DNA from 2 places in the Janibacter sp. FSL W8-0316 genome. Region 1 is predicted to be linked to the other one. Evidence: riboswitches for the same ligand, from Rfam matches in the RefSeq annotation. Region 1 holds a riboswitch; the other holds the start of a gene.
The links. Region 1 has a riboswitch for cyclic di-AMP ahead of NYE39_RS10220 (C40 family peptidase). Riboswitches for the same ligand answer to the same signal wherever they lie in the genome.
Positions count from the first base shown of each region.

Region 2: another riboswitch for cyclic di-AMP. It lies ahead of NYE39_RS13110 (C40 family peptidase); the one in region 1 lies ahead of NYE39_RS10220 (C40 family peptidase).

Region 1 is NZ_JBBOQX010000001.1:2,065,635-2,081,299, forward strand. Features, by position in the region: gene NYE39_RS10155 (glutaminase) at 1-624, opposite strand, end outside; gene NYE39_RS10160 (MerR family transcriptional regulator) at 667-1,509, opposite strand; gene NYE39_RS10165 (hypothetical protein) at 1,612-2,019, shown strand; gene NYE39_RS10170 (endonuclease) at 2,023-3,192, opposite strand; gene NYE39_RS10175 (NAD(P)-dependent alcohol dehydrogenase) at 3,468-4,505, opposite strand; gene NYE39_RS10180 (MBL fold metallo-hydrolase) at 4,798-6,171, opposite strand; gene NYE39_RS10185 (rhodanese-like domain-containing protein) at 6,184-6,771, opposite strand; gene NYE39_RS10190 (sulfite exporter TauE/SafE family protein) at 6,835-7,647, opposite strand; gene NYE39_RS10195 (DUF302 domain-containing protein) at 7,866-8,267, shown strand; gene NYE39_RS10200 (metal-sensitive transcriptional regulator) at 8,293-8,559, shown strand; gene NYE39_RS10205 (hypothetical protein) at 8,546-9,040, opposite strand; gene NYE39_RS10210 (GNAT family N-acetyltransferase) at 9,037-10,002, opposite strand; gene NYE39_RS10215 (GTP pyrophosphokinase) at 10,104-10,775, shown strand; cyclic di-AMP (ydaO/yuaA leader) riboswitch at 10,906-11,089, shown strand; gene NYE39_RS10220 (C40 family peptidase) at 11,086-11,859, shown strand; cyclic di-AMP (ydaO/yuaA leader) riboswitch at 12,040-12,228, shown strand; gene NYE39_RS10225 (C40 family peptidase) at 12,225-13,073, shown strand; gene NYE39_RS10230 (AMP-dependent synthetase/ligase) at 13,215-14,954, shown strand; gene NYE39_RS10235 (class F sortase) at 15,006-15,587, opposite strand.
Region 2 is NZ_JBBOQX010000001.1:2,654,463-2,670,127, reverse strand. Features, by position in the region: gene NYE39_RS13140 (Na+/H+ antiporter subunit A) at 1-2,436, shown strand, start outside; gene NYE39_RS13135 (Na(+)/H(+) antiporter subunit C) at 2,433-2,876, shown strand; gene NYE39_RS13130 (Na+/H+ antiporter subunit D) at 2,873-4,504, shown strand; gene NYE39_RS13125 (Na+/H+ antiporter subunit E) at 4,501-5,067, shown strand; gene NYE39_RS13120 (monovalent cation/H+ antiporter complex subunit F) at 5,064-5,330, shown strand; gene mnhG (monovalent cation/H(+) antiporter subunit G) at 5,327-5,704, shown strand; gene NYE39_RS13110 (C40 family peptidase) at 5,765-6,664, opposite strand; cyclic di-AMP (ydaO/yuaA leader) riboswitch at 6,667-6,842, opposite strand; gene NYE39_RS13105 (metal-dependent transcriptional regulator) at 6,968-7,684, opposite strand; gene NYE39_RS13100 (MFS transporter) at 7,692-8,888, opposite strand; gene NYE39_RS13095 (SDR family NAD(P)-dependent oxidoreductase) at 8,960-9,697, shown strand; gene NYE39_RS13090 (hydroxyacid-oxoacid transhydrogenase) at 9,710-11,005, shown strand; gene pdxH (pyridoxamine 5'-phosphate oxidase) at 11,012-11,716, opposite strand; gene NYE39_RS13080 (acyltransferase family protein) at 11,738-13,717, opposite strand; gene NYE39_RS13075 (acyltransferase family protein) at 13,714-15,665, opposite strand, start outside.

The sequences.
Region 1 (15,665 bases):
CGCCGCCATGAGCGCGAGGTCGCGCGCGGTGACGAGCACGGCGCACTGGCGTGAGTAGGCGCTCACGACCTCCACCGCCGAGTCGGTGAGGATGCCGTGGCTACGCAGCATGTGGGCGATCGCCAGGTTGCGGTCGGCGGTGGCGACCTCCGAGCGCCACACGTCCTCGTCGACGGACAGCTCACGACCGGCGAGGTCGGACAGGAGCCGGATGATCCGCTCGACCCGCTCGTGGGGCGCGGTGTCGGGCTCGCCGACGAGGGTGTGGGCGGTGATCGCCCCGGCGTTGATCATCGGGTTGCGCGGGCGGCCACTGGCGTCGAGGGAGAGCTCGTCGAAGGGTTCGCCGCTCGGCTCGACGTCGATCTTCGCGAGGACCTGCTCCAGACCGTGGTCGCGCACGGCCAGCCCGTAGACGAAGGCCTTGGAGATCGACTGGATCGTGAACTCGTGCTCGGCGTCACCGACGGCATAGACCTCGCCGTCGATCGTCGCGAGCGCGATGCCGAAGCGGTCGGGGTCGACCTTCGCCAGCTCGGGGATGTAGGAGGCGGGCTCGCCCCCCTTCGTCGCGGAGCAGGCCTCGGCGACCTCGGTCAGGTAGTCGGGCAGGGGAGAGCGCATGTCCTGATCCTGTCAGGCGAGGACGAAGGGGGCGAGCGTGCGTCACGCCAGCGGCACGCACACCTCGGTGACGAGGTCCTCCGGGGCGGCCTGCGAGGGGTCGACGAGATAGCGGTTGAAGCCGAGGACGGCGATGTCGTCGTCGATGCCGGAGCGTGGGGCGAGGGTCAGCCCCTCGGACCGGACCAGCTCGTCGATGCGGGCATGGGCCTCGCTGAGCTGCGTATACGGCCCCTCGACGCGAGCGAGGACGACCTCCTGCTCAGGCAGCTCGTGCACCTCGAGGGGCGCCTGCGCGGTGGTGCCGGGAGGCACGGGCCACCAGATCGACAGGGTCGGGTCGGCCTCGCGGTACTCGGGGTCGTGCTCGAAGACGCCGCACGGGCCGATGGGTGTCAGACCCTGGCGCCCGAGCTCGGGCATGAGCCGCTCCCACAGCCTGCCCTCCTGGTCGTAGGCGGGGACGGTGCCGCGCAGGGCGACGACGGTGCGGGCGGGGACGGTCGTACGGGTGACGATGATGGTGGACATGGCAGTGCCTTCCTGGTCGAGGAGCTGGTCGATGAGTGCCAGCCGCTCCTTGGCCGCGCGCAGCTCGTCGCCGAGGGACTCCCGCTGCAGGGCGAGTGCCTGCCGGTAGCTCTCGGTGCCGTGGGCGGCGAGGAGGACCGAGATGGCGGAAATCGTGAAGCCCACGTCGCGGAGCCGCCGCACGTGGGCGGCCTCGGCGAGCTGCTCGGGCGCGTAGCGGCGGTAGCCGGAGACCGCGTCCACGTCGGCGGGCACGAGGATCCCGTGCTCGCCGTAGTGGCGCAGCATCCGCACGCTGAGACGCGACCGGTAGGAGAACTCGCCGATCGACATGAGGTCCGGGGTGTCGGTCATGGGCCCACCCTGTCGCCTCACACGGTGTGAGGGTCAAGGCCGCAGTGGAACCGGGACAGGCTCCGACCCGTCCCATCCCCGACAGCGACGACAGGAGCAACCATGACCCACCGGCACCTCACCCTCACGACGGCCCTCGCCCTCGCGCTGCCCCTCGGCGGATGCGGGGTGCTCGACCGGGACCAGGCCCCCGTCCCGATGACGATCACCGCGAACGACTGGAACGGCTGGGACCCCGACCACGAGTCCACCGAGACGACGACCGAGGTCGAGGCGGTCGAGGGCCAGACCGTCCGCGTCGATGACGGCCTCGAGATCACCTTCACCGACGTCGGCGACGACGAGGTGGAGATCCGCACGAGCGACGCGATGTCGCCGGTCAAGGAGGGCGGCGGCATCGACCTGACGACGGACGAGATGGAGTTCACCGTCGAGCGGGGAAGCGCGCTCGAGCTCGCCACGCCGACGATGGACGCGGGCACGACCTACGAGCTGGTGCTCACCGACTGAGCCTCACCAGATCGACTCGACCCACTCCGGGTGGTCGATGAAGGGGTTGCGGTTGCCCTGCCAGTTGTCGTGGATCCGCTCGTTTCGCCGCTGCTCGAAGGCGTCCGGCGGGTCCTGCTGGCTCCACTGCTTGAGGACCGAGAGCCGCCCCATGTAGGGGTTGGAGCCGTTGTTGACCTGGTCGTTGACCTCGAGATCGACCCGGTCGCCCGCCTCGTAGCGGACCGCCATGTAGAAGATCATCCGGGCCACGTCGCCCTTGAACGCGTCACGCGGCTCCCACGAGTCGCTGTCGGAGTAGTTGCCGGGCGCCTCGTCGTTCTCGCTGCCGCCGTTGTCGAAGTCGAGGTTGCCGCGGTCGCTGTTGACCGTGACGTCGGTGGGGCGCAGGTGGTGCAGGTCGGTGCCCGGGCCGTTGGAGGTGCCGAAGTCGCCGTGGCTCTTGGCCCACACGTGCTCGCGGTTCCAGTTGTCGACGTCGCCGCCGTTGTTGGACTTCGGCGAGCTCGTGCCCTTGTAGAGCAGGACGACGTTGTTGGTGTTCTGCGGGTCCTCGTCGACGTCCTTGATGCCGTCCCAGACCTGGTCGTAGGACAGGACGGTGTTGTTGCTGATGATGTCGTGCAGCTTCGACTTCAGGGCCGAGCCGGTCAGGCCCGCGGTCCCGTCGTAGTAGCTGCCGGGATCGGTGGGCTCGCCCGGCTCACCGGGCTCCTCCGGCTCCTCGGGGGTGGACCCGTCGGCGAGGGCGATGGCGCTCGTGCCGGTCATCCCGGGGTGGGAGAAGTAGCTCTCGAGCGCTCCCGTGACGTCGACCTGCTGGCCGACGAGGTCGGGGTTGGAGGCCAGCCCCCACTGCGAGCGAAGCGCCGACGGCACCTGGACGTAGAGGATCTTCGAGGTGTCGCTCTCCCCCTTCGTCGCCGCGACCGCGATGGCGTAGTCGTTGGGGAAGCGGCTCGTTACGACCCGGTCGGTCGCGGTCGGCTGGCCGACGACGTAGCCGCGGACGGTCTGGGTGGACCCGTCCTGACGGCCGAGCGCATCGGTGACCGAGGGCGCCGCGGCGGACTGGACCGCGGCGGCGGTCGTCTGGGTGACGGCCTGCGCAGGGAGGATCGGGACGGCGACGAGGGCGACGGCGGCGGTGGTGCCGGCGAGTCGACGGAGCATGCGGGACACGAGCGGACCTCACGGGGTGGGCGAAGGGGGTCGCGCCCATGTTCGCGACCCCCTTCGGTCCGCGGGTGAACGATAGGTCAGCGCGAGGTCGCAATTCACCCTGCGCTTGCCCACGACACCCACGTCGACGCCAACCAGGCGGTCGGCGACGTGGTCCGCGACGTGGCCCCCCGGGCGTGCACAAGAGGTCGTCCTGATGCATCTCGTGACGTTCGTCGGCCGCGAGAAGCCCCCAGGACGACCTCTTGTGCTCGGGGGTGCGTGCCTCAGATCGTCGCGGCGTCGATGACGAAGCGGTAGCGCACGTCGGAGGCGACGACGCGGTCCCAGGCCTCGTTGACCTTGTCGGCCGGGATGACCTCGATCTTGGCGCCGATGCCCTTCTCGGCGCAGAAGTCGAGCATCTCCTGGGTGCCGGGGATCCCGCCGATGTTGGATCCAGCGAGCGCCTTGCTACCTCCGATGAGCGAGAAGACCGGGACCTCGAAGGGCTCGGCCGGGGCGCCGACGTTGACCAGGGTGCCCTCGGGGGCGAGCAGCGACAGGTACCGCTTGATCGGCAGGTCGGCGCTCACGGTGTTGAGGATGAGGTCGAACTTCCCGCGCAGGTCGGTGAAGGTCTCGTCGTCGCTCGTCGCCCGGTAGTCGGTGGCGCCGAGCGCGAGGCCGTCCTCCTGCTTCTTCAGCGACTGCGAGAGCACGGTGACCTCGGCGCCGAGGGCGACGGCCAGCTGGACGCCCATGTGCCCGAGCCCGCCGAGACCGACGACCGCGACCTTGGAGCCCTCGCGCACACCCCAGCGGCGCAGCGGCGTCCACGTCGTGATGCCGGCACACAGCAGGGGGGCGGCGACGTCGAGCTCGATGCCCTCGGGGATCTTCAGCGCGAAGTCGGCGTCGACGACGACGTGCGTCGAGTAGCCGCCCTGCGTGATCGTGCCGTCGCGATCGGTCGCGTTGTACGTGCCGATCGCGTCGGGGCAGTACTGCTCGTTGCCCGCCCGGCAGGCATCGCACACCCCGCAGGAGTTCACGAGACAGCCGACGCCCACGCGGTCACCGACGGCGTGCTTGGTCACCTCGGAGCCGACCTCGGCGACGACACCGGCGATCTCGTGGCCGACGACGAGGGGGTACGGCACGTCGCCCCACTCGCCGCGGGCGGTGTGGATGTCGCTGTGGCAGATGCCGGCGTAGGCGATCTCGATGAGGACGTCGTTGGGGCCGACGTCTCGACGCTCGATGGTCGTCGCGGTCAGGGGTTCGGTGGCGGACGGGGCCGCCCAGGCCTTCACGGTGCGCACGGGGCGCTCCTCTCGAGTGGACGAAGGGGAACCCCCTCAGTCAACTCCCGCTCCCCGCGAGGACCAAACGCGGCCTGCGCCCGGTGGCGCCCCCCTCGGGCGCTGACGGCTCGAGGCGCGCCACCCCCTTCGCCCCCCTGGGCGTGGATATCGACGATGGACGCGGTCATTGCCGCGTCCATCGTCGAAAACTGCGTCAGGACGTCGAGACGGGACGACAAGGGGCCTTCACTCCGCCCACCATCCGCCTCTCACCCCACCTCTCTGGTCGAGGTGAGGTCACCTCTGGCGCTCAGGCGTCGACGGTCTGCTGCTCCCAGGCCGCGTACCCGCCGACGAGGTCGGTGACGTCCGTGTGGCCGACCGAGCGCAGCAGGCTCGCCGCGACGGACGAGCGCCACCCGCCGGCGCAGTGCACGAGCAGCGGACGGTCGGTCGGCAGCTCGTCGTGGCGGCGGGCGAGCTCGGCCAGGGGGATGTGGACGGCGCCGGGGATGACCTGCCCGTCGGCGCGCTCGCCGGCATTGCGCACGTCGACGACGACGGTCTGCTCGGGCAGCGCCGCGAGGTCGGCGACCTCGGTGCGCTCGCTCGTCGTCATGAGGGGGGCGAGCGGACCGTCGAGCGTGAGCGGCGCGGCGACGTGGCCGACGACCGCGTCGTGGCCGATCCGCCCCATCCGCAGCGCCGCCTCGGCCGCCCGGCCCTCGGGCGCGACGAGGAGGACCTCGACGGCGTGGTCGACGACGGTGCCGACCGTCTCGGCGAAGCGGCCGTCGAGGCCGACGTTGACCGAGCCCGCGAGGTGCCCGCGGGCGAAGTCCTCGGGCGAGCGGGCGTCGACGACGGTGACGCCGCCGGCGATCGCGGCGGCCACCTCGGCCGGCGTGAAGGGGACGACCGACTGCCCGGGCTCGAGCAGGTCGCGCTGGCGCAGGTTGAGCATGGCATCGACCTGGAAGTACGCGGGCGCGGAAGGTTGGCCGGTCGTCACCATCCCGATGAAGTCCTCGACAGACATCTCCGCGGCAAAGGGATTGCTCGCGCGCTGCGCCGCGATCGTCGACTCGAGCTCGTCGGAGAGCCCACGGCCGCAGGAGGACCCGGCACCGTGCGCCGGCATCACCTTGGTCTCGTCGGGCAGCGGCAGCAGCACGTCGTGGAGGGTGTGGTGCATCGCCGTGGCGAGGTCCTCGGCGGTGGAGCCGTCGGAGACGACGAGGTCGGGCCGGCCGACGCCGCCGATGAAGAGCGAGTCGCCGGTGAGCACCGCGCGCGGGACGCCGCGCTCGTGCACGAGGACGCTGATCGACTCCCACGTGTGACCGGGGGTCTCGAGGATCTCCAGGGTGACCTCGTCACCGAGCTCGATGCGGTCGCGCCCGGCGAGGGTGCGCACCTCGAACTCGGCGCGCTCGGCAGCGGTGGGGCCGTAGCCGATCCACGCGCCGGTTGCGGCGGCGAGCTCTAGGTGACCGGCGACGAAGTCGGCGTGCACGTGCGTGTTGATGACCCCGACGATCGTCAGGTCTTGCTCGCGGGCGTCGGCGAGGTACTCGCTGACGTCGCGGCGCGGGTCGACGACGACGGCGCGGCGGCTCCCTTCGTCGGCGATGAGGTAGGAGCCGTGCGAGAGGCAGCCGAGGTAGTACTGGGTGAGGATCATGTCTCGCTCCTGTCAGTTCCGGCCGCCGCGCAGCTGCGCGAAGACGGCCTCTGGGGTGGGCTCGTGGCGACGGTTGTGGGGCATGCGCGAGAGGAGCGCGCCCATCGCGCAGGTGTTGGTCAGGGCGGCTCCGGTGAGGCCGGCGCCGATGCCCGCGGAGAGCCACTTGGCCTGCGGGACGACGGTGCTTGCGAGGATGCCGGTGAGGACGATCGAGCCGGCGACGAGGCGGACCTGGCGCTCGAGGTCCCAGCTCCCTTCGCCCGCGACGACGTCTCCACCGGCGCTCTCCCACGCGGTGATGCCGCCGTCGAGGACGTGCAGGTGGTCCGTCCCGGTGGTGGCCAGGGCGCTCGCGGCCCGGGAGGCCCGCGCGCCCGAGCGGCACACGAGGACGACGTCGTCGTCGAGGTGCTCGGCCAGCTCGCGGCGGTGCTCCTCGAGGAGCGGCAGCGGCACGTTGTAGGAGCCGGGGATGTGCCACGCGGCGAACTCCGCCGGCGTGCGCACGTCGACGAGGCGCGGGCCAGCCGGCTCGGCGAGCCAGTCCCGCAGGTCGGTCGCGGTGAGGGTCGTGGGGCGGGTGGTGACGGTGGTCATGGGTTCCTTTGCTCGGGGATGGACGAAGGGGAGGTCAGTCGGGTTGGTCGGGGGCAGGTTGCGTCAGGCGAGCAGCCCGGGGAGGGCCTGCGCGGCGGTGAGGGCCGCGACGCCCAGGACGAGGACCGCGAAGGCCTTGGAGAGGCGCTGCGCGGGGATGCGGTCGGCGACGCGGCTGCCGAGGAGGCTGCCGACGACCGCCGCCGCGGCGAAGCCGAGGATCAGCGGCCAGTCGAGCTCGCCGGCGCCGTGCTGGAAGCGGGCGACGAGGGAGGTCGCGCTGTTGACGGCGATGACGAGCAGGGACGTGCCCACGGCGACCGGCATCGGGAAGCCGAGGACCATGACGAGCGCCGGCACGACCACGAAGCCGCCGCCGACACCGAGGAAGCCGGTGAGGAGTCCGACGAGGCTCGCAGCCACGACGAGCTTGAGCAGCCGCGGGCAGGCGCAGGTCACGGGGTTGAGGGTGAGGATCGGCTCGTGCGGCCCGAGGTCGGGCTCCGGGCGCGTGCCGCGACGGAGCATGAGCACCGCCACGACCGTCATGAGGACCGCGAAGGCGGTCATGAGGACGTCGGGCTCGACCGCACGCGAGGCCGCGGACCCGGCGACTGCGCCGCCGACCCCGAGGAGACCAAAGGTCAGGCCTTGTCCGAGGCGCACCCGTCCGGCCCGGTGGTGGGCCGGCAGGGAGAGCGCGGCGGTGATGCCGACGATGACGAGCGAGCTCGTCGTCGCGGCGACCGGACCCTGGCCCAGCAGGTGGACGAGCACGGGCACGGCGAGGATCGAGCCGCCGCCGCCGAGGGCGCCCAGGGACAGGCCGATGGCCAGCCCGAGCGGGATCACGGCGAGGAGTTCGGCAGTGCTCATGGCACGGACGATAATACCCCCCGGGGTATCTGTCCAACCCAGTTCGGCGGTCGCAGACCGAGCCAGGCGTCGCTGGTGCCACCTGGTTGCCTCTCTCCGGGCAGCCATGCGCGCACAACGCCGCCGGGCTGGGCGAAGGGAGGGTGAGTTCAGTCCCAGCGATACCCCACGGGGTATACTTGATCTGTCACGACACGCAGACGAACGGGAGAACTGACATGCAGTACGGCATCACGACCACCGTGGACGCCCCCTTCGAGCTGGCCCTGTCCGCGACGCGCGAGGCACTGGCCGAGCAGGGCTTCGGCGTCCTCACCGAGATCGACCTCGCTTGCACGCTCAAGGCGAAGGTCGACGCCGACCTCGACCCCTACGTCATCCTCGGCGCCTGCCGGCCACAGCTGGCCGAGCAGGCCGTCGCCCACGAGCCCTCGATCGGGCTCCTGCTGCCGTGCAATGTCGTCGTGCGCGCCGACGGCGACGCCCGCACCGTCGTCGAGGCCCTCGACCCCGACATGATGGTCGGGGTGACGGACAATGAGCAGCTGCAGGACGTCGCAGCCGACGCCCGCACCCGCCTCGACACCGCTCTGGCCTCGCTGCCGAGCACGGTCTCCTGACCCACCAACCCCGAAGGAGAGAGACATGGTCACCCTCGACATGGAGGACATGGGCCCGGTCGTCAACCGACTGCGCCGCGCCCAGGGTCAGATCGGCGGCGTCATCCGGCTCATCGAGGAGGGGCGCGACTGCAAGGAGGTCGTGACCCAGCTCGCCGCAGCGAGCCGCGCCCTCGACCGCGCGGGCTTCGCCATCGTCTCCTCGGGCCTGCGAGAGTGCCTCTCCTCGCCCGACGGGGTCAACGAGGACGACCGCGCCGCGATGGAAAAGCTCTTCCTCACCCTCGCCTGACGCCCGGCGGCGGGGGCGGTTGCCCGGGCGGAGGCCCACCCGTGCCGGGTTGGTGCGGGGAGGCCTGTGCCGCAGCGGGGCTCGCCGCCTGCCACGGGACCAGCCCGCGACGCAGACCCTCGGCGATGTGCTCGATCGCCCGCCCGCTCTGCCGCCAGTCGCCGGCCTCGGTCTCCCACGCGAACTCCCAGCCGTCCCGCACCTCGACGTGCCAGTGCCGGCCGAAGAGCATCCGGCCGAGCAGGGCGAAGGGGAGGACGAGCAGCAGGACCAGCATCTCGAGCGCCACGACGACCGACAGGACGACGACGGGGATGAGCAGGATCAGCAGGAAGACGCCGATGATCGCGCTGATCGGGTCGTCGCCGAGGCCGTGGCCGGAGGGGACGTCGCCCCAGTAACCCACGTGTGCCTTGCGCCGCCACGGCATCCACCGCCGCGACACCCGCCACGTTCGCCCGCTGGGGTCGACGACCTTCATGACTGTTCCTCCTCGCGCTCGACGAGCCAGCGCAGCAGCGGCGCCACGTCATCGGGCAGCGGTTGCGCCGGGTCCGTCCAGCGCACCTCCTCGATCTCTGCGGCCGGCATCACCCGCGGCCGGGACTCGCGCACCAGGTGCGGGTGCCGGAAGACGCTCGCGATGAGCGGGCGCCCGGCTTCGTTGGCCGCCGCCGTGCGGTGGACCGCGAGCAGCTCGAGGTCCTCGGGCGCCAGGACCAGCCCGAGCTCCTCCTCGACCTCGCGCAGCGCGCACTGTGCCGGGCTCTCGCCCGCCTCGGGCTTGCCGCCCGGGTGCATGAAGGCGGTGGTGCCGCGCTTGCGCACCGTGAGCACGTGCCCGTCGGCGTCGCGCAGGTCGACGGCACTGACGACGATCGCGTCGCCGTGGTCGCGGGGCCGGTCGCTCGCCAGGGCGGCGTAGACGAGGCTGTCGGTCCACTCCCCCTTGCTGAAGAGGTCCTGGAGGTGGGTCGCCTCGAGCCGCATGCCGAGGCGTTCGCACAGGGCTGCCGATGCCGAGTTGCGGGCGTCGAGCTCGGCGACGACGCGGTGCATGCCGTGGTGGTCGAAGGCGTGGTCGATGACCGCGCGGGCCGCCTCGGTCGCGAAGCCCCGCCCGGCGACGTCGGGGTGGAAGACCCAGCCCAGTTCTCCCTTCGTGCCCGTCCCGTCCGTGGCCCACAGGGCGACATCGCCGACGACCCGGCCCTCGTGCTCGACGACGAGGGCGAGCGCCTGCCGCGGAGTGTCCAGGCCGGTGCGGACGACCCGATCGGCGAGGCGGGCGACGGCGACCTCCCGGGTCCACGGCGGCTCGAGCAGGTGGCGCGCGACCTCGGGGTCGGCGTAGTAGGCCAGGGCCGCGTCGACGTCGTCGTCGCGCCACGGCCGCAACACGAGGCGCTCGGTGCGGATCGGCAGGAGCGGGACGGAGATCACTGCAGCACGCTAGTGGCCACGGACGAAGGGGACGCTCCCCCCCTTCGTCCGGCCTCACCGGTGCACACCCGGCTCTCAGGGCACCGGCCTACGCTGGACGGGTGACCAGCGCCGCCCAGCCCCCTGGCCTACCCGAGCTCTCCGACGACGCCGTGCGTCGGTTCGCGCAGATCCGGGAGGACTTCACCCGGATGATGCTCGGCTACCGCTTCGGCATGGAGCAGGTGGCGACGCGACTGGAGATCCTGCGCGAGGAGTTCGCCGAGCTGCACCTCGACAACCCGATCGAGCACATCTCCACCCGGGTCAAGAGCCCCGAGTCGATCCTCGAGAAGGCCGCCCGGCAGGGCGTGGAGCTGGAGATCCCGGCCCTGCGCGAGCACATCACCGACATCGCCGGCGTGCGGGTCATCTGCTCCTTCGTCGCCGATGTCTACCGCCTCATGACCGCCCTCACCGAGCAGGCCGACATCTCGGTGCGCGTGGTCAAGGACTACATCGCCAACCCCAAGCCCAACGGCTACCGGTCGCTGCACGTCATCCTCGAGATCCCCGTCTTCCTCTCCTCCGGGCCGGTCCAGGTTCCCGTCGAGGTGCAGTTCCGGACCGTCGCGATGGACTTCTGGGCGAGCACCGAGCACAAGATCTTCTACAAGTACGAGGGCGACGTCCCCGCCCACCTGCGCCAGCGGATCACCGACGCGGCGGCCACGGCCGCGCGCATGGACGAGGAGATGGCGCAGCTGCACCGGGCGGTGCACGGCACCGATTGAGGCGGGCCGGCGCCTGCCGCGGGCGCCCGGCGCCACGGACACGCCGAGACCGATAAAAGTTCTCCACAGATTCGTGACCAAACCGTGTCCCGATGCCCTACTCTTCTTTTCGACCCCACACTGCGGGGTCACCACCAGGTCGCCGAGTCCTGCCAGCCGGGTGGTCCCTGAACGCCACGGCAGGAGCGGGGGACCCACGTACCACCGGCCCCAGTGCCTCGGGGTGAAGTCTGCTCGTCGCAAGACGAGCAGGCGGAGTGCTCATCTCCACTCCAACCCGACAGCTAACTCCGCAGGCGGAGGAGATCCCATGTCGATGTTCTACGCCGGGCGCCACCGCGCCCCGAGCACCAAGACCCCCCGCCGCGCCGGCGCCAGCATGGTCGCCGTCGCCGCCGTGAGCCTGGGCACCGCCGCGGCCACCGCCCCCGGCGCCAGCGCTGCTCCCTCTGCGGTCAGCGCTCCCGCTGCCGCCTCCGCCTCGTCGGCCACCTCTGCGACGACCTTCTCCGGCCTGGTCAAGCGGGGCCACCGCGGCAGCCTGGTCAAGCAGGTCCAGCGCAAGGTCGGCGTGAGCGCTGACGGCATCTTCGGCCCCATGACCCAGTCCGCGGTCAAGCGCTACCAGAAGCGCAACGGCCTCGTCGCCGACGGCATCGTCGGCCCCCGCACCGGCACCAAGATGGGCCTGCGCTCCACGAGCACGTCCACGTCGCGCACCTCGACGCGCACGTCGACCCGCACCGTCTCGAGCTCCTCGGTCCTCTCGACCGCGGCGAGCCTCGTGGGCACGCCCTACCGCTACGGCGGCACGAGCCGCTCCGGCTTCGACTGCTCGGGCTTCACGCAGTACGTCTTCGCCCGCCACGGCAAGAGCCTGCCGCGCACGGCCGAGCAGCAGCGTCGCGCCACCACCCGCGTCTACTCCCCGCAGCCCGGCGACCTCGTCTTCTTCGGCGCGCCGGCCTGGCACATGGGCATCTACGCCGGCAACGGCATGATGTACGACGCCGGCAACGCGCGCGTCGACACGACCAAGCGCAAGATCTGGACGAGCAACGTGACCTACGGCCGCGTCCGCTGACCCCAGCACCCCACGACGAAGGGGGCTCCGACCATCACGGTCGGGGCCCCCTTCGTCATTTTCGCCCCTTCGTCATTGCTGCCCCTGCGTCATTGGTGCACAACGGGTTTCGCCACCCGCGTTACCATTTCGTGACTATATGACCTATGGTCGAACGCGGTCCCGGCCACTGCCGGGACGCCGTCGAGGACGCCGAGTCCTACCACCTCGACGGGGTACCCCAGCAGCACCGGTAGGAGCGGAGGACCCAACCTCTGGCCACACGGCCTCGGGGTGAAGTCCTACGGCGGGGCATCGCCCGGTCGAAGGGCGGGATGGTCTCCATCCCAACCCGACAGCTAACTTCGCAGGCGAGAGGAGACAGCATGACCATGTTCTACACCGCACGTCACGCCGCCCCCCGCGCCCACCGCTCTGCGGCACAGCGCACGGGCGCCGGCGTCCTCGCCGCCACGGCTCTCGGCCTGGGGGCATCGACGATGACCGCCACGAGCGCGGCAGCCCAGGGCGGCCCCGAGGCTCCGGCCCCGGCCACCTCGCAGACCGCCTCGACCGGCGGCGCGCAGAGCGCCGGCAACTCCGTCGCTCCCAGCGGCTCGACCTCCTTCTCCGACCACGTGCGCGTCGGCGACACCGGCAGCGTCGTCAAGCAGATCCAGGACAAGGTCGGCGTCAGTGCCGACGGCGTCTTCGGGTCCCTGACCGAGCAGGCCGTGAAGAGCTGGCAGGCCAAGAACGGTCTGTCGGCCGACGGCATCGTCGGCCCCGAGACCGGCTCCGCCCTGGGCCTGACCGGCGGCGGCTCCAGCTCGACCGGTGGTGCCCAGTCCGCGGACGGTGGCACCGCCGAGACCGCCCAGGCCTCGGCCAGCGCCCCGGCCTCCGACTCGTCGATCGTCAACACCGCGCGCAGCCTCACCGGCACGCCCTACGTCTACGGCGGCACGACCACCGCGGGCTTCGACTGCTCCGGCTTCGTGCAGTACGTTTACGACAAGGCGGGTAAGGACATCCCGCGCACGACGCAGCAGCAGCAGGCTGCAGCCACCCCGGTCTCCAACCCACAGCCCGGTGACATCGTCTTCTTCGGCAACCCCGCGTACCACAACGGGATCTACGCCGGCGACGGCAAGATCATCGACGCGGGCAACTCCGAGTCGCCGGTGCAGGAGCGCGACATCTGGACCGATGACGTGACCTACGGCCGCTTCTGAGCGACCCCGCGCAGGCCGCTCCCGAGCGGCTCGCACGACAAGGCCCCGACCGCTACGGTCGGGGCCTTGTCGTGCTCGGGTGCCGAAGGCGCGTGAGACACTGGCCCTTTCTACACGTGTAGTCGTCCCAGGAGGTCATCCGTGCCCGCCACCCACGCCACCGGCGAAGCCCTCGAGCTCACCGACCGCGACCTGCTCCCCCTTCGTCCCTGGCGTCGGGCGCAGGAGGACCCGCAGCATCCCTCCTTCAGCCACGTCGTCGACGGCGACTGGCAGACCATCACCGCCGGAGAGCACCTCGAGAGCCTCGTTGCGACGGTCCGGGGACTCGTCGCAAGCGGCGTCGCCGCCGGTGACCGTGTGGTGCTCATGGCCGACACCCGCTATGAGTGGCTGCTGCTCGACGAGGCGATCTGGAACGCCGGGGCCGGCACCGTCCCCGTCTACCCGTCGTCGTCGCGCAGCCAGCTCGAGTGGATCGTCCGCGACTCCGGTGCACGGGTCCTGCTCGTCGAGACGCCGGCGATGGCACAGTTGGCCACCGGTCTCGACGTCGAAGTCCTCGTCATCGACGACGGCGCCCTCGCCACCCTCGCCGAGCGCGGTCAGACCGTGGCCGAGGATGAAGTGCACGCGCGCCGGGACGCAGTGACCTTCGACGGCCTCGCCGGGATCGTCTACACCTCCGGCACCACCGGTCGGCCGAAGGGGGTCGTCCTCACCCACCGGCACCTCGCCGCCGAGGTCGCCGGCTGCCTGGCACACCCGATCGGCGAGGTCGGGGCGCCCGGCCGCCGCATCCTGATGTTCCTGCCGATGGCGCACGTGCTCGCCCGCTCCGTCGCCTACATCGCCGCGCAGTCCGGCGCCACGGTCGGCTTCTGGTCCGACTTCTCGACGATCGTCGAGAAGTTCGGCTCCTTCCGTCCGCACATGGTCGTCGGCGTACCCCGGGTCTTCGAAAAGGTGCACGCCGGCATTCGCGCCAAGGCGGCCGGGCGCCGCGTCTCCGCCGCCGTCTTCGCGAAGGGGGAGCAGGTCGCCGTCGACTGGAGCCGGGCCGTGGGCGACGACCCGCGCCCGGGCCGCCCCGGGCTGCGGCTGCGTGTGCTGCACGCGGTCTTCGACCGGCTGCTCTACGCCAAGGTCCGCGCGGCCCTCGGCGGGGAGACGATGTACGAGATCAGCGGCGGCGGGGCGCTCGGCGAGCGCCTCGGCCACTTCTTCCGCGGCGTCGGCGTGCCGATCCACGAGGGCTACGGCCTGACCGAGACCTGCGCGGCGATCACCGTCAACGGGCCCGGCCAGCAGCGTGTCGGCACCGTCGGGCGCCCCCTGCCGGGCAACGAGGTGCGCATCAGCGAGGACGGGGCGATCGAGGTCCGCGGGGCCGTGGTCACCGACGGCTACTGGAACAACGAGGAGGCGACCCGATCCTCGATCGTCGACGGTTGGTTCGCCACCGGAGATCTCGGCTCGCTCGACGACGAGGGTTACCTGACGATCACCGGGCGGGCCAAGGAGATCATCGTGACCGCCGGCGGCAAGAACGTCGTGCCCGGCCCGCTCGAGGACGTGCTGCGCTCCCACCCGCTCGTGTCCCAGGCAATGGTCGTCGGCGAGGGGCGGCCCTTCGTCGCAGCGCTCATCACGCTCGACCCGGAGGCGGAGCGACCCGCCGACCCGCAGGCCGAGCTCCAGGACGTCGTCGACGAGGCCAATGAGCTGGTCTCCAAGGCGGAGGGGATCAAGAAGTTCGTCGTCCTCGACGACGACTTCACCGAGGAGTCGGGCGAGATGACCGCGACGCAGAAGCTCAAGCGCCACGTCATCGAGACCCAGCGCGCCGAGGCGATCGAGGGGCTCTACGCGAAGCGCTGAGTCGGGGCCCGAGGGGCAACCGGGGTCCCGGACGGGGACGGTCGGGTCCGCTCAGCGGCTCGCCGGCACCGCCGTGAGCACGACGTTGTCGCGGTAGTGCTGCTCCCCGTCGATCGTCATCACCGGGCCGCCGCAGGTGACGAGGGCGAGCTGGCGGGGGCCGTCCACCCTGAAGATCGAGCGGGGCAGCGACACCTTGGAGTAGCTCTGCAGGCTCGTCGTGACAAAGGTCGACCGACGACCCGCGCCGTCGGTGACGTGGACCAGCGCTCCCGGACGGGCGTCACTGAGCCGCGCGAGGGCACCAGGGGTCCCGGACAGGTCGACGTGCCCGGCGAGCAGGGTCGTCCCCGCGCCGGCGCCGAGGGGGGCGGACCACACGTCGCGACCGACCCGCCACGGCTCGCGCGGGATGTCGAGGGACCCACTGCTGAACTTCACGCCGTCGAGGCTCGCGTAGATCCCGAGCGAGGGCACGTAGAGGCGATCGGGCCCCATGCGGTCAGGCGACATGACGAGCTCCCGGCTCGTGCTCGACGGGGAGCCTGTCGAGGTGCTCGAGGACGGCGCCGGGTCGTCGGGGATCGCGGCGACGGTCGCCGTGCGGGTCGGGTCCGGGGTCGGCGACGCCACCGCGAAGGTCTGGCTGGGGACCGGCGCCGCGACAGTCTCCTCGCCGCCCGCGAACGACCACCACGTCAGTGCCGCGCC
Region 2 (15,665 bases), 590 kb from region 1:
CTCGCGCTCTACATCTTCTGGGAGCTGACGACGGTCTTCTCCTACACGCTCATCGGGCACAACCCGGTGCGCTCGGCCAACCGCCGCTCCGCCACCCAGGCCCTGCTCGTCACGACCTTCGGCGGCCTGGCGATGCTCATCGGCACGGTGATCATCGGCGAGACGAGCAGCTACACGATCAGCGAGATGCTCGCCTCGCCGCCCCCGGCCGGCGCCCTGACGACGACGGCCGCCCTCCTCGTCCTCGTCGGCGCCCTCACCAAGTCGGCGCAGGTGCCCTTCCACTTCTGGCTGCCCGGCGCCATGGCCGCCCCGACCCCGGTGAGCGCCTACCTGCACGCAGCCTCGATGGTCAAGGCCGGCATCTACCTCATCCTGCTGCTCGAGCCGATCTTCGCGGACGTGCCCGGGTGGCGTCCGGTCCTGCTCGTCCTCGGCCTGTGGACGATGATCCTCGGTGGCTGGCGGGCCCTGCGTCAGGACGACATCAAGCTCCTCCTCGCCTACGGCACGGTGAGCCAGCTGGGCTTCATGACCGTCCTCGCGGGCGTCGGCACCCAGGCCGCCGGGCTGGCCGCCCTGGCCCTCGTCCTCTCCCACGCCCTCTTCAAGTCGGTGCTCTTCTTCAGCGTCGGCATCATCGACAAAGGGACCGGCACCCGCGACCTGACGCAGCTGCACGGCCTCGGGCGCACCGCACCGGTCCTCGCCGCCGCCGCAACCCTGTCCGCCGCCTCGATGGCCGGCCTGCCGCCCCTCGTCGGCTTCGTCGCCAAGGAGTCGGCGCTCACCGCCGTCATCGAGTCCGCCCACGGCCCCCTGTCGACGACCACCGGCTGGCTGGCCGTCGCCGGCCTCGTCACCGGGTCCGTGCTCACGGTCGCCTACTCCGCGCGGTTCGTCTGGGGTGCCTTCGCGACGAAGGGGGCGACCGGCGCCGCCCCGAGCCCCACCCCCTTCGCCGCCCCCCACGCGCTGCTCATCGCGCCGGTCCTGCTGTCGCTCACGACCCTGGCGTCCGGCTTCTTCGGTGACCCGCTCACCGAGCTCTTCCGCCCCTACACCGAGACGCTGCCGGGCGCCGAGCCCGAGCACCTCGCGCTGTGGCACGGCCTCACCCCGGCGCTCGGGCTGACCGTCGTGGCCATCGTCGCCGGCCTCCTGCTCTTCGTGGGGCGGGCCCCCTTCGCCCGGGTCCAGGCCGCGCTGCCCGAGGTGGTCAACGCCGAGCGCGTCTACCAGCGCTTCATGAAGGCCCTCGACCGCTTCGCCGTCGAGGTCACCGCCCTCGCCCAGGGCGGCTCGCTGCCGACCTACCTCGGCACGATCTTCCTCGTCGTCATCCTCCTGCCGGGCGTCGTCGCCGCCACCGCCCTGCCGGGCACCGAGGTCCGGCTGTGGGACACCTTCAGCCAGGCGGCCGTCGGGCTCTTCGTCATCGCCGCGGCGATCCTCGCCGTGCGCGGTCGCAACCGCCTCCAGTCGGTGATGTTCGTCGGCCTCACCGGCTACGGGCTCGCGCTGCTCTTCCACCTGCACGGGGCGCCCGACCTCGCCCTGACCCAGGTGCTCGTCGAGACCTTCTCCCTCGTGCTCTTCGTTCTCGTGCTGCGCATGCTCCCGCAGGACTTCCGCCGCCGCCCCCGCTCCGGCCGCCGCTCGCGCCGCCGGCTGTGGCGCCTCGCCCTCGCCGGGACCATGGGCGCGGCGATCTCCACCCTCACGGTCGTCGCGGCCAATGCCCGCATCCACGAGCCGATCAGCAAGGCCTTCCCCGAGCAGGCTTACGACTTCGGCCACGGACAAAATGTCGTCAACGTGACCCTCGTCGACATCCGCGCCTGGGACACCCTCGGCGAGATCTCGGTCCTCGTCGCGGCCGCGACCGGCATCGCCAGCCTGGTCTTCGTGCGCACCCAGGACGTCGAGCGCTCGTGGACCCGCCGGCGCAACCAGGGCCCGGTCACCGCGTCGATCCCCCGCGAGCGCCGCTCGGTCATCCTCGAGACCGCCACCCGGCTGGTCTTCCACGTGATGATCGCGCTCTCGCTCTACCTCCTCTTCTCCGGGCACAACCAGCCCGGCGGTGGCTTCGCCGGTGGCCTCGTCCTCGGTCTGGCGCTGCTCGTGCGCTACCTCGCCGGCGGTCGCGCCGAGCTCGACCGCGCCGCCCCGGTGAGCGCCGGTCTCGTCCTCGGGGCCGGTCTGGCCGTCGCGGCGATCTCCGCGCTCGCGCCGCTCGCCTTCGGCGGCACCGTCCTGCAGTCGGCGGTCGTGCAGTTCGACGTCCCCGTCTGGGGTCACGTCAAGCTCGTCACCGCGATGTTCTTCGACATCGGCGTCTACCTCATCGTCATCGGGCTCGCGCTCGACGTCGTTCGCTCGCTCGGTGCGGGTGTCGACAAGCAGGCCGAAGAGGACGGGGCCACCGCATGAACGCCGTCGCCCCCAACCTCAGCCTCGTCGTCGTCGCCGGCTTCCTCATCGCGACCGGCGTCTACCTGCTCCTCGAGCGAGCGCTCACCCGCCTGCTCCTCGGCATCGTCCTGGCGTCCAACGGCGTCGCCACGCTCTACCTCGTCGTCTCCGGACCGGCGAAGGGAGCCCCCTTCGTCGGTGCACGACCGGCCGACGAGATGAGCGACGCGCTCCCCCAGGCAATGGTGCTCACCGCGATCGTCATCGCCCTGGCCTCGGTCGGCTTCGTCCTCTCCCTCGCCTACCGCCAGTGGCGGATCACCGGCAGCGACGACGTCCCCGACGACGCCGAGGACGAGCTGATCAAGCGCCTCGCCGAACGCGACGAGGTCTCCAGCACCTACGACGACGACACCCAGTCCACGACCGAGGCCGAAGAGGAGGACGCGACCGCATGACCGTGGCCAACCTCCTGCCCATGCCGGTGCTGCTGCCGCTGCTCGGCGCCGCCCTCACCCTCGTCGCGCGCCGCCACCCCCGCGCGCAGGTCGCCATCAGCATCGCCGTGCTCGCCGCCAGCCTCGCCGTCGCCGCCACCCTCATGTGGTCCACCCACCACGACGGACCCATCGCGCTGTGGCTCGGGGCGTGGTCCGAGCCCTTGGGCATCGCGCTCGTCGCCGATCGGCTCTCGGCCCTCATGCTGCTCATCAGCTCCTTCGTCATCCTCGTCGTGCTCGTCTTCGCCATCGGGCAGGGCGTCGCCGACGGCGACGAGGACTCGCCGCTCGCGATCTACTTCCCGACCTATCTCGTGCTCTCGGCCGGCGTGTCCAATGCCTTCCTCGCCGGCGACCTGTTCAACCTCTTCGTCAGCTTCGAGATGCTGCTCTTCGCGAGCTTCGTCCTGCTGACCCTCGGCGGCAGCGGCACCCGGATCCGGGCGGGGACGACCTACGTCATCGTCTCGATGGTCTCCTCCTTCCTCTTCCTGTCGGCGATCGCCGGGGTCTACGCCGCGACCGGCACGGTCAACTTGGCGCAGCTCTCCCTTCGCCTGCCCGAGATCGACCCGACGGTCTCGCTGGCGCTGCAGCTGATGCTCCTCACCGTCTTCGGCATCAAGGCGGCCGTCTTCCCGATGTCGGCGTGGCTGCCCGACTCCTACCCGTCGGCGCCGGTGCCGGTCTCGGCCGTCTTCGCCGGACTGCTCACCAAGGTCGGCGTCTACGCGATCGTGCGCACCCAGTTCCTGCTCTTCCCCGAGTCACCGCTGCACCACCTGATCATGGGGGCCGGCCTGCTGACGATGATCATCGGCATCCTCGGGGCAGTCGCCCAGCCGGGGATCAAGCGGATGCTCTCCTTCACCCTCGTCAGCCACATCGGCTACATGCTCTTCGGCATCGGGCTGGCGAGCGAGTCCGGGGTGTCGGCGGCGATCTTCTACATCGCCCACCACATCACCGTGCAGACCGCGCTCTTCCTCATCTCCGGCCTCATCGAGCGGGTGGGCGGCTCGACGGTCATCGACCGCCTCGGCGGGCTCGCCGCGAGCACCCCGGTGCTCGCCGCCCTCTTCTTCGTCCCGGCGATGAACCTCGCCGGCATCCCGCCCTTCTCCGGCTTCGTCGGCAAGGTCGGCCTGCTGCAGGCCGGCACCCAGGACGGCAGCATCATCGCCTGGACGCTCGTCGTCGGCTCGGTCGTCACCTCGCTGCTCACCCTCTACGCCGTGGCCAAGACGTGGAGCGCCGCCTTCTGGCGGCCGCGCGCGGTCGAGGGCCAGGACCAGACCTTCGAGATGCCGACGCTCACCCCGAGCTTCGGGCGGCTGAGCGACGCCATCGGCGCCGCCGTCGCGGCCCAGCGCCCCTCGACCCCGATCGCGCCGCCGCCGGCGGTGACCCAGGTCGAGCGGCCGATGCCGCCGCTCATGCTGGGCGCGGCCGCCGCGGTCGTCGCCTTCAGCCTGGGCCTCTCGCTCTTCGCCGGCCCGCTCTTCACCTACACCGACGCGGCGGCCCGGCAGATGCTCTCCAGCGATGCCTACGTCCGCGCCGTCCTGTCCGAGGAGGCGCCGTGAGCGACACCGCTATCGACACGACCCCGGCGACCCGTCGGCGCGGCGGCTTCCAGCCCCGGGCGATCATCGGCCTGGCCGTCGTGTGGGTCCTGCTCTGGGACCGCATCACCCTGGGCAACATCATCAACGGCCTGATCATCGGCGCGGTCGTCACGCAGATCTTCCCGCTGCCCTCGATCCAGTACTTCGGCCGGATCCACCCGTGGCGCCTCCTGCTGCTCATCGGGCGCTTCCTCGTCGACCTCGTGAGCGCCGCGGTCCAGATCACCGGCGCCACCCTGAGCCGCCGCCCCAGCCAGGGTGGCTCGATCGTCGAGGTCCGGATGCGCACGCACTCGGAGTTCTACATGACGATCGTCTCCGCGCTCGTCTCCCTCGTGCCCGGGTCGATCGTCGTCGAGGCCCGACGCGGCGCCAACGTCCTCTACGTCCACGGCTTCCACGTCACCACGCCCGAGGGCATGGAGGAACTGCGACGAGACGTCCTGGCCGTCGAGACCCGGGTCGTGCGGGCCATCGGCACCCCCGAGGAGATCTCGATCTGCACGCAGGAGGTTGCATGAGCATCATCCTGTCGATCGGACTCGGGCTACTCTTCGCCGCCGCCGGCCTGGTCCTCGTGCGCATCGCGCGGGGTCCGACCAACCTCGACCGCGCCCTGAGCCTCGACGTGGTCATCGTCATCGTCATCGGCATCATGGCGACGCAGATCGTGCGCACCGGTGACGCCGGGACGCTGCCGATCCTCGTCGTCTTCAGCCTCACCGGATTCGTCGGGTCGGTCTCGGTCGCCCGCTTCATGGCCCGCAAGGACGATGCCTCGTGAGCTGGGCACAGATCCTCGACCTCGCCGGGGCGATCAGCCTGCTCCTCGGTGCCACGCTGGCCCTCGTCGGCGCGATCGGCCTGGTGCGCCTGCCCGACCTCTTCGCCCGCATGCACGCCGCCACCAAGCCACAGACCCTGGGTCTGCTGCTCATCCTGCTTGGCCTGGCGCTCACGGTGCGTACCTGGGCCTCGGTCGCCACGCTGCTCATCGTCGTCGGCGCCCAGGCCCTCACCGCCCCGGTCACCGCGCACATGCTCGGCCGCGCCGGCTACCGCACCGGCATCGTCGAGGACGACCTGCTCCACCACGACGAGCTCGGCGCCGCCTACCGACGGATGCAGGAGCAGGACCGGGCGCGCGAGCAGTCCTGACGACATGACGCAGGGGGCGAAGGGAGCGGCTGCTCCCTTCGCCCCCTGTCGGGTCGGCGGTCAGACCCGGCCGTAGCCGGAGACGCCGTCGAAGATCGGACGGATCGAGATCGACGAGCCGGTGCGCGGCGAGTCGATCATCATGCCGTCGCCGACGTAGATGCCGACGTGCCACGACGGGGAGCCGAAGAAGACCAGGTCGCCCGGCTGCGGGCTGGACACCGGGGTGGCGGCGGCCTGCTGGGCGGTGGTCACGCGCGGGATGGACTTGCCGGCCTTGGCGAAGACGTACTGCGTGAAGCCGGAGCAGTCGAAGCCCGCGGGGGTCGAGCCGCCGTAGACGTAGGGGGTGCCGATGTACTGCTTGGCGATCTCGACGACATTGCTCGAGGCGGCCGGGGCTGGTGCCGCGGTCTCGGCGGCGGGGGTCGAGGTGCTCGCCTGCGGGGCGGGCGACTGGCGCTCCTGCGAGCGGCTGGCGGCCTCGGACTCGCGCTCCTGCGCGGCCTGCTCGCGCTCGGCCTGCGCCTGCGCCTGCTCCTGCTCCTGCTCCTGCTCGCGCTGACGCTCCTGCGCGGCGGCCTCGCGAGCCTGCTCACGCTCGGCGCGCATGCGCAGCTGGTAGGGGGTGGGGCCGGTCGGCTTGGCGACGGGCTCGACCTCGATCTTGCCGAAGGCGGAGGTCGCGGCCGTCGAGGTGGCCGGGGCGCTCGGCGCGGTGACGGCCACGGCAGCCGGGGCGGCGGGGGCAGCAGCGGCCTGGACCGGGGTGGCGTCGACCTGGTCGGCGGCGGTGCTCGCCTGCGCGGGGATGGCGATGGCGGCGACGAGACCACCGGAGGCGGCGAGGACGGCGGAGCCCTTGGCCAGCGGGGTGCCCGTCTGGCTGATGACGGTGCCGATCTCGGTCAGGGGGTTGTAGCGCTCAGGAGCGCGGTGGCGCCCGACGTTGTGAGACACGATGTATACCTCTGTCCCGCCTGCGAGGTCAGCTGTCGGGTTCGGGCCAGAGGTGCGGCCCGGTCCCGCGGCACCGGACCGACCCAGCGGTCCGCACGCCCCGGGACTTCACCCCGAGGAGCATCCGCGATGCCCCATGAGTGGGTCCCCCGCTCCTGCCATGCGGTGTGCTCTCACAACCGTCGGTGCGGTGGCAGGACTTGGCGTCCGCGTGACGGATCCGCCCAGGGGAGACGGACCTCCCGGCCGTACCTGCCGATCACGAAAATGTCACACCGAGGTCACGGCACGGTACGCACGCGGTCAGGGCGCGATCTGCTCCACGAAGACGTGGACGGCCACGTCGCGCGGCAGCGAGACCGCGTCGGAGGAGGCTGCGCCGTCACGGGCGACGATGATGCGGTCGTCCTCGGGAGTGACGCGCACGACCTCGCGCGGGCGCAGCCGGGCCTCGGTGAGCAGCGCGAGCGCCTCGTGGTCCTCCTGCGCCGGCTCGCCGATGCGCCGCACGCGGAAGGGACCGGTCAGGCCGCCGTCGACGACGTCGGTGAGGCTGGAGAGCCCCTCGAGGTAGTCGTCGGCCGGAGCCTCATCGCCGCCGGCGAGCAGCTCGTCGAGGCCGGGGATCGGGGTGCCGTAGGGCGACTCGCGGTGCTCGGGGAGCATGGCGAGGATCTTGCGCTCGACGCGCTCGCTCATCACGTGCTCCCAGCGGCAGGCCTCGTCGTGGATGTGCTCCCACTCGAGGCCGATGACGTCGGCGAGCAGTCGCTCGGCGAGGCGGTGCTTGCGCATGACGCGGGTGGCGAGGAGCCGGCCCTCGTCGGAGAGCACGAGGCGACGGTCCTCGCCAAGGCTCACGAGTCCGTCACGCTCCATGCGCGCAATCGTCTGCGAGACGGTGGGACCCGAGTGCCCCAGCCGCTCGGCGATGCGGGCTCGCATGGGCGGGATGCCCTCCTCCTCGAGCTCGAAGATCGTGCGGAGGTACATCTCCGTGGTGTCGATGAGATCCTTCACGGCTCCATCATGCCTTGCCGCGCTCCCGGTCGGCCCGCGAGACCCACAGGCTCGTCCAGCCCAGCCCGACGAGCCCGGTCGCGCCGAGCACCACGGCCGCGACCGGCAGCGACACCAGGGCCGTCACCGCGCTCAGCCCGAGCGTGCCGCCGGCGTGGCCGAGCTCGCCCATGAGGCGCCAGGCGCCGAGGAACTGCGCGCGGTCGCGGTCCGGCGCCGCATCGGCCCCGAGGGTCATGACGATGCCGGACCCCAGACCATTGCCCAGGGCCATGACGAGGGCCACGGCGAGCAGCTCCCCCTTCGTGCCGGCGAGGGGCAGCGCGAGGAAGGACGTCGAGACCACCGACAGCAGCACCGCGACGACCCACACCCGGCCGAGGCGGTCCATGACCCAGCCTCCCGGGTAGACGAGGAGCAGCTCGGCGACGCCGGCGACGGCGAAGATCTGCGAGGAGTCGACGCCGTCGAGCCCGATGTGCACCGCCCACAGGGGCAGGATCACCAACCGCGACTGCCGCAGCGCGGAGATCACCGTGACGCCGATGCCCTGGGTGAGCAGGAGGCGCGCGTGCTGCCGCACGACCCGCAGGACCCCCGTGTGCGGCTCCCCGGCCCGGGCGCGCTCGTGGTCGCCGGTGAGGTCGGGTGCGGTGAGCACGGTGACCACCGAGCCGACCGCGAGGAGCACGGCCACGCCGTAGGCCCCCTGCAGGCCGAAGGGGGCGATCGCCACCGAGCCCAGGACCGGCCCGAGGAGCAGGCCCGCGCGCATCGAGCCGCCGAGCAGCGACATGCCGCGGGCGAGCAGCCGCTGCGGCAGCACGTCGATCATGTATCCCTGCCGGGCGAGGAAGAAGGCCGAGGACGCCAACCCGCTCAGCAGGAGCGCCACGCCCATGAGCCACAGCGAGGGCGCCCAGCCGGCGACCGCCAGGGCGACGATGTCGAGCAGCCCGGCGCGCACGAGCGTGGCCCGCTCCCCGATGCGGGCGACGAGCGCCCCGGCGGGCAGGACCCCGACGAGCTGGCCGACGCCGGTGAGGGCGACGACGAAGGCGGCCGTGCCGATGCTCGCCCCGAGCTCGTCGGCGCGCAGCGCCGCGATCGGCACGACGGCACCCGTGGCCGCGGCGGAGAGCAGAGTCGGCCCGAAGGCGGGTACGGCGATGCGCCTCCAGCCGAAGGTCTCGCTCTCGCTCATCCCGGCCATCCTCTCCTGCCGCGGTGTCGATACGTTGGGCGGTGTCAGCGTCGCCGCCCGAAGGAGACCCCATGACCCGCCCCCTCGCCCTCGTCACCGGCGCCAGCTCCGGCATCGGCGCCGCCACCGCGCGCGCCCTCGCGGCGGCCGGCCACGAGGTGGTCTGCGCGGCCCGCCGCACCGACCGCATCGCCGACCTCGCCGCCGAGATCGACGGGCGCGCGGTCACCTGCGATGTCACCGACCCCGACGCGGTGGCCGCCCTGGCCGCCGAGGTGGGCGACCGGCTCGACGTGCTGGTCAACAACGCCGGCGGCGCCTACGGCCTCGACCCCGTCGCGACCGGCGACGTCGAGGACTGGCGGGCGATGTACGAGGTCAACGTCATCGGGACCCTGCGCGTGGTGCAGGCGCTGCTCCCTTCGCTCGTGGCGGCCGAGGGGGTCATCGTCAACGTCGGCTCCATCGCGGGGCGCACCTCCTACGAGGGCGGCGCCGGCTACACCGCGGCCAAGCACGCGCTGGCGACGATGACCGAGACGATGCGTCTAGAGCTCGTGGACCAGCCGGTGCGGGTCACCGAGATCGCGCCCGGGATGGTGCAGACCGAGGGATTTTCGCTCACCCGCTTCAAGGGTGACCGGGAGCGGGCGGAGCAGGTCTACGCCGGCGTCGCCGAGCCGCTCGTCGCCGACGACATCGCCGAGGCGATCACCTGGATGGCCACCCGGCCGCGCCACGTCAACATCGACCTCATGGTCATCAAGCCGCGGGCGCAGGCCGCGGCCCACAAGGTCCACCGGGAGTAGGAAGGCACCGTCATGCCCACGTCACCGCACACGCCCGAGTCCGTCTTCACCTATGCCGCGCCGCGGCTGAAGTTCGGCCCCGGCGCCGTCACCGAGATCGGCCACGACGTCGCCGGGCTGGGCGCTCGCAGCGCGCTCGTCGTCACCGACCCCGGGCTGGCCGCGACCGGCCACCCCGAGCGGGTCGCCAAGGCCCTGCGCACGGCCGGGCTGCGGGTCGACGTGCACGACTCCGCCGCCGTCGAGCCCAGTGACGTGTCGCTGGTCGCCGCCGTCGAGCGGGCGAAGGGGGCGGCCCCCTTCGACGCCGTCGTCGCCGTCGGTGGCGGGTCGAGCATCGACACGGCCAAGGCGGTGTCCCTGCTGCTCACCAACCCGGGTGAGCTCATGGACTACGTCAATGCCCCGGTCGGGGGCGGGCGCGCGCCCGAGCAGTCGGTGCTCCCACTCGTCGCGGTGCCGACGACGACCGGGACCGGGGCCGAGTCGACGACCGTGTGCGTCCTCGACGTGCTGGCGTCCCAGGTCAAGACCGGCATCAGCCACGAGCGGCTGCGGCCGGTGCTCGCCGTCGTCGACCCCGAGCTCACCGCGACCCAGCCGGCGGGGGTCACCGCGTCGGCGGGCATGGACATCCTGTGCCACGCCCTCGAGTCGTGGACCGCGCGGCCCTACACGAGCTACGAGCACAAGACGCCCGAGCAGCGCGTGCCCTACTGCGGGTCCAACCCGATCTCGGACCTCTACGCGGAAAAGGCGATGCGGCTGCTCGCCGGCGCCTTCCGCGGGGCGGTGGCCGGTGAGGAGCAGGCGCGGGCCGACATGGCGCTCGCGGCGACCTTCGCGGGGATGGGCTTCGGCAACGCCGGTGTGCACGTCCCGCACGCCAACGCCTACCCGATCGCCGGGCGGGTCCACGACCTCGGCTCCGACTTCCGGCCGCGCGACTACGACGTCGACGAGGCGATGGTGCCCCACGGCATGGCGGTCGCGTCGACGGCTCCGGCGGCCTTCGCGATGACCTTCGCGGCCAACCCGCAGCGCCACCTCACCGCCGCCGCCTGGCTCGACCCGCAGGGCCTTGACGCCGACGTGTCCGAGCCGGAGCGCCTCTCGGCCGTGCTGCGCCGCCTCATGCGTGACATCGGCCAGCCCTCGGGCCTGGCCGAGATCGGCTACGGCGACGCGGACGTCGACGGCATCGTGTCGGGGACGATGCAGCAGCAGCGGCTGCTCGCGACGGCCCCGCGGGAGGTCACCGAGGAGGACGTCGCCGGCGTGGTGCGGGCGTCGATGCACCACTGGTGAGGCGACTCAGGGCTGCAGGCGCTCGACCTGCCAAGCGCCCGCGACGTCGAGTCCCCCGTCGGCGACCCGCGTCCAGCGGAAGCGGTCGTGCAGCCGGTTGCTCCGACCGGCCCACGCCTCGACCTCGTCGCAGACGATCCGCCAGCCGCCCCAGAAGTCGGGGCGCGGCACGTCCTGACCGGCGAAGCGCTCCTCGACCTCGGCCCAGGCGCGCTCCAGGGGCTCGCAGCCCTCGATGGGCTGCGACTGGTGCGAGACCCACGCGCTCAGCTGCGACCCGCGCGGCCGCTCGGCGAAGTAGCGGTCGATCTCGGCCTCGGCCACGAGCTCGGCCCGCCCGCGGAAGCGGACCGCGCGGAACATCGCCGGCCAGGTGATCGTCGCGGCGATGACCGGGGAGGCCTGCAGCTGCCGGCTCTTGGCCGACTCGAGGTTGGTGACGAAGCCCGGACCGCGGGCGTCGAGGAAGCGCATGAGCACCGTGCGCACGTCCGGCCGCCCCTGCTCGTCGACGGTCGCGACGGCGAAGGACAGCGGCTCCGGCACGTCGCCGCGGTCGGCCTGGCGGGCCCGTGCGGTGTCGATCCACGACGTCACCAGCGCGAAGGGAGCGCCCGGCACCTCCCCCTCGGCCAGCCCCTCCCCGGAGTAGTCGACGTGGTCCACCGTCGGTGGGGTGCGGGGGATCATGCCGTCGGGCGAGGCGCTCATGGCCGCCAGAATACGACCGGCCTACTGACGCGTCGCCTCGACCACCCGCGGCGTCAGCCAGGTCCAGACCATCGCGGCGCCCGCGGGCGAGAAGTGGACCGTGTCGGAGTAGAGCGGCACGCCGTTGATCTCCTCGCGGTAGCCGTCGCCGCACAGCGGCTCCCACAGGTCGAGGGCCTGCCGCTGCACCCCCGAGGTGCGCTGCGACCCGCCCTCGCCGCGCGCCCAGGCGCGGATGACGTCGTTGACCCAGCCGATATTGGCCGGGTCGGAGATCGGGCCGGCGAACTGCCGCAGCGACGGGTCGAGCCTGTCCGGGTCGACCTCGCGGCAGGGCATCGTCGCCACCTGCACGTGCGTCACCCCGGCCTCGTGGGCGCGCCGCTCGATGTCGTCGAGGGTCTCGGTGATGAGGGCCGCGTGGTCGGCCGAGCGCGACCCGACGGTGCGCCCGTCGACCTCGTGCTCACCGATGAGCTGCGGCCCGGGCAGGACGAGCAGGTCGCTCGCCCCGGCCTCCTCGACCTGCTGGGGCCAGTCCCGGCGCCAGTCGTCGCAGGCGGCGTCCTCCGGCATGGGCGCGCCGTCGGACAACAGCGGGGCGTCCACGAGGTCGCAGCCGATGCGCGAGAGGTTGGTCATCGTCACGCCCGGGTGGTCGTCGTCGCGCCAGCCCTCGCCGAGCGAGACCCCGACGGAGTCGCCGAGCAGGGCCATGTCGAGCGGCGGGTCGGCCGGGGTGACCTCGGCGTCGGCCGCGACGAGCGGGGGGACGTCGAGGTCCTCCTCGCTCACCGGGCGGGTGAAGACGAAGCCGGCGAGTACCGCGACGACGGCCACCCCGGCGACCGGGACCACCCAGGTGCGTCCCGGCCGCCGTCGGGGCAGCAGGGCGCCGAAGCCGTCCCGCAGGACCGGCACCTCGAGCCACCGGAAGCTCGCCCAGGCGACGGCGATCGTCACGGCGAGCTGTCCGAGCACGGAGACGACGAGCGGCAGCGGGTCGAGGAGCGGACCGAGCCACAGGTGGATCGGCCAGTGGTAGAGGTAGAGGCCGTAGGTCATCTGGCCGAGCAGCACCGCCGGCGGCCAGCTCGCGATCCGGTTGATCGTCAGCGGGCGTGGGTCGGTCGCGGCCAGGCCCATCATCGCGGCGCCGACGGCGAAGAGGAGCATGCCGCCGCTGGTGAAGAGCCACTCGCTGCGGGGCCCGACGACGAAGAAGGCCGAGAGCGAGATGGCGAAGCCGACGAGGCCGATGAGTTGAGTGACGTCACGCGAAGGGCGCCGCCCCAGTCGGCCGCGGTGGTCCCGCCCGAGCAGCACGGCGACCGCAGCACCCACGAGCAGTGCCTGCGCCCGGGTGTCGGTGCCGTAGTAGAGCCGGGCGAAGTCGACTCCCGAGCCGGCGAGGTGGGCCGTCCATGCGGCCGAGGCGACGGCGAGTGCCGCGACGACGACGAGGCGGGCGGTGCGGCTGGTGCGGAAGGCCGCGAAGAGCACGAGCACGAGCAGCGGCACGAGGAGGTAGAACTGCTCCTCCACGCCCAGGGTCCACGCGTGCTGCAGCGGCGAGGGGTTGCCCACCTGCTCGAAGTAGGCGTCGTCCCGGCTGATGAGCCGCCAGTTCTGGACGAAGAAGAGGGAGGCGAGCACGTCACCCGCGTCGCGGTGGCGGTGTGCCGACCCGGCGAAGAGCGCGGCAAGGAGCACGGCGGTGCACACGACGACGAGGGCCGGCAGCAGCCGCTCGGCGCGGCGGCGGTAGAAGCGCCACACGTCGATCCGGCCGGTGCGGGCCCGCTCCGAGATGAGCAGCCGGGTGATGAGGTAGCCGGAGAAGGCGAAGAAGTGGTTGATGCCCACCCAGCCGCCGACCAGGAAGGTCGCGCCGAAGTGGTAGAGCAGGACGAGGGTGACGAAGAGGCCGCGGTAGCCGTCGAGGGCGGAGAGGCGCTGCTCCCCCGTCGACGTCCGCAGCTGCTGGGTCAGGCTCCTCACGACTCGGCCCGCGCGTAGTTGCGGCTCACCTGGCCCAGGACGTGGTCCCAGATCATCGGGGTCGCCTCGGGCGAGAAGTGGAGATAGTCGTTGAAGACCTGGATGCCACCGATCTCCTCGGGGTAGCCGTCGGAGCACAGCGCCTGGTGCAGGTCGATCATCTCGACGTCGTCGTGGGAGTCGGCCCACTGCTTGACGAGCCGGTTGATCTGTTGCGGCTCCTTGTACTCCTTGACGATCTCGGGGCTGGAGTCGAAGACGACCCGGAACTCCTCGGGGATCGAGTCCTCGACCGGCTTGCGGCAGGGCACGTTGACGATCTGCACCTGCTTCGCGCCGGCGTCGAGCGCCTCCTCGCGCACCGTGTCGAGGCGCTCGCGGATGAGGGCCCGGTAGTCGGGGTCGTCGAGCCACAGTCGCTCGCCGTCGACGACGTGCGGGACGGCGAGCAGCGGCGAGGCCCAGACGAGCAGGACGTCGTCACCGCGCTCCTCGAAGCGCTGCGGCCACTCCTTCTTCATCGCGGTGCACTGCTCGTCGTTGCCCATCTGGAAGCCGGGCGCCCAGCTCATCGGCTCGGAGAGCAGGTCACAGCCCTCGCGCGAGTAGTTGTCGAGGCCGACGCCGGGGAAGGTCTCCTGAGGGAAGCGCTCGGTGAGGAAGAAGGGCACGGAGTCGCCGTAGACGCCGATCCTCGCCGGGGATCCCTCGCGGTAGGCGGGCTGGTTCGCCACGATCTTCGGCGGCGGGCCCTGCGGCACGACCTCGGCCGTGTCGGCCCCGGGCTCGGCGGACGGTGCCGTGCGGGCGACGGCGAGACCGCCCCCGGCGATGAGGACGATCGGCAGGACGGCCGCCACGGCCGGGGTGCGCAGGGACGGGACGAGCCCGCGGACCCCGCGCTTGATGACCGGCCGCTCGACGTACTGGTAGGACAGCTGGGCGATGACGACGGTCAGCGCGGAGCACATGACGAACTCGACGATCGCGTTGTCGGTGATCCGGCCGTTGCCGGCGGCCAGCCAGATCGGCCAGTGCCACAGGTAGAGGCCGTAGGAGAGTCGCCCGACGTGGGCGAGCGGTCGCCAGCCGAAGACGGTGCGCACCCAGCTCGGCCGCTCGTCGACGCACGCGATGACGAGCAGCGCGCTGCCGAGCGCGAAGAAGAACATGCCCCCGAGGTTGAACATCCAGCCCGAGTAGGGCCCGACGACGACGAAGGAGAAGACGCTCGAGACGACACCGACGACCCCGGCGACGGCGACGACCGGCCGCGGGAAGCTCGGGAAGGCCCCGCTGCGGCCGGGAGCCAGCCACACGCCGAGTGCGGCGCCGATGAAGAGCGCCTGCGCCCGGGTGTCGGTGCCGTAGTAGACGCGCGGGTAGTCGCTCGCGTCGTGGAAGCCGACGACCGCGGTCCACACCGCGCTCGCGACGGCACCGGCGAGCAGGACGAGGGTCATCCGGCGGCGGGTGCGGACCCAGAGCATCAGGCCGAGGATGACGAAGGGGACGAGGACGTAGAACTGCTCCTCGATGGCGAGGGTCCAGGCATGACGAAGGGGGGATGCCCCGCCCTGGGTGCCGAAGTACTGGTCCCCCTCGACGATCAGGCGCCAGTTCATGACGTAGCCGAGCGTGGCCAGCACGTCGCCGCCGATCTTGCGGCGGACGGCGTCGTCGGCCCAGAGCACGGCGTAGACGAGGACGAAGGTCAGGACGAGGAAGAGCCCGGGCAGCAGCCGTCGGGCGCGCCGGCGGTAGAAGCCCCAGACGTCGATGTCGCCCCGCTGCACCCGCTCCTCGACGAGCAGGCGGGTGATGAGGAAGGCCGACAGGACGAAGAAGAGGTTGATGCACACCCACATGCCGGCGAGCTGGTCGACCCCGAAGTGGTAGGCCATGAAGCAGAGCATGAACAGCCCACGCACCCCGTCGAGGGCCGGGC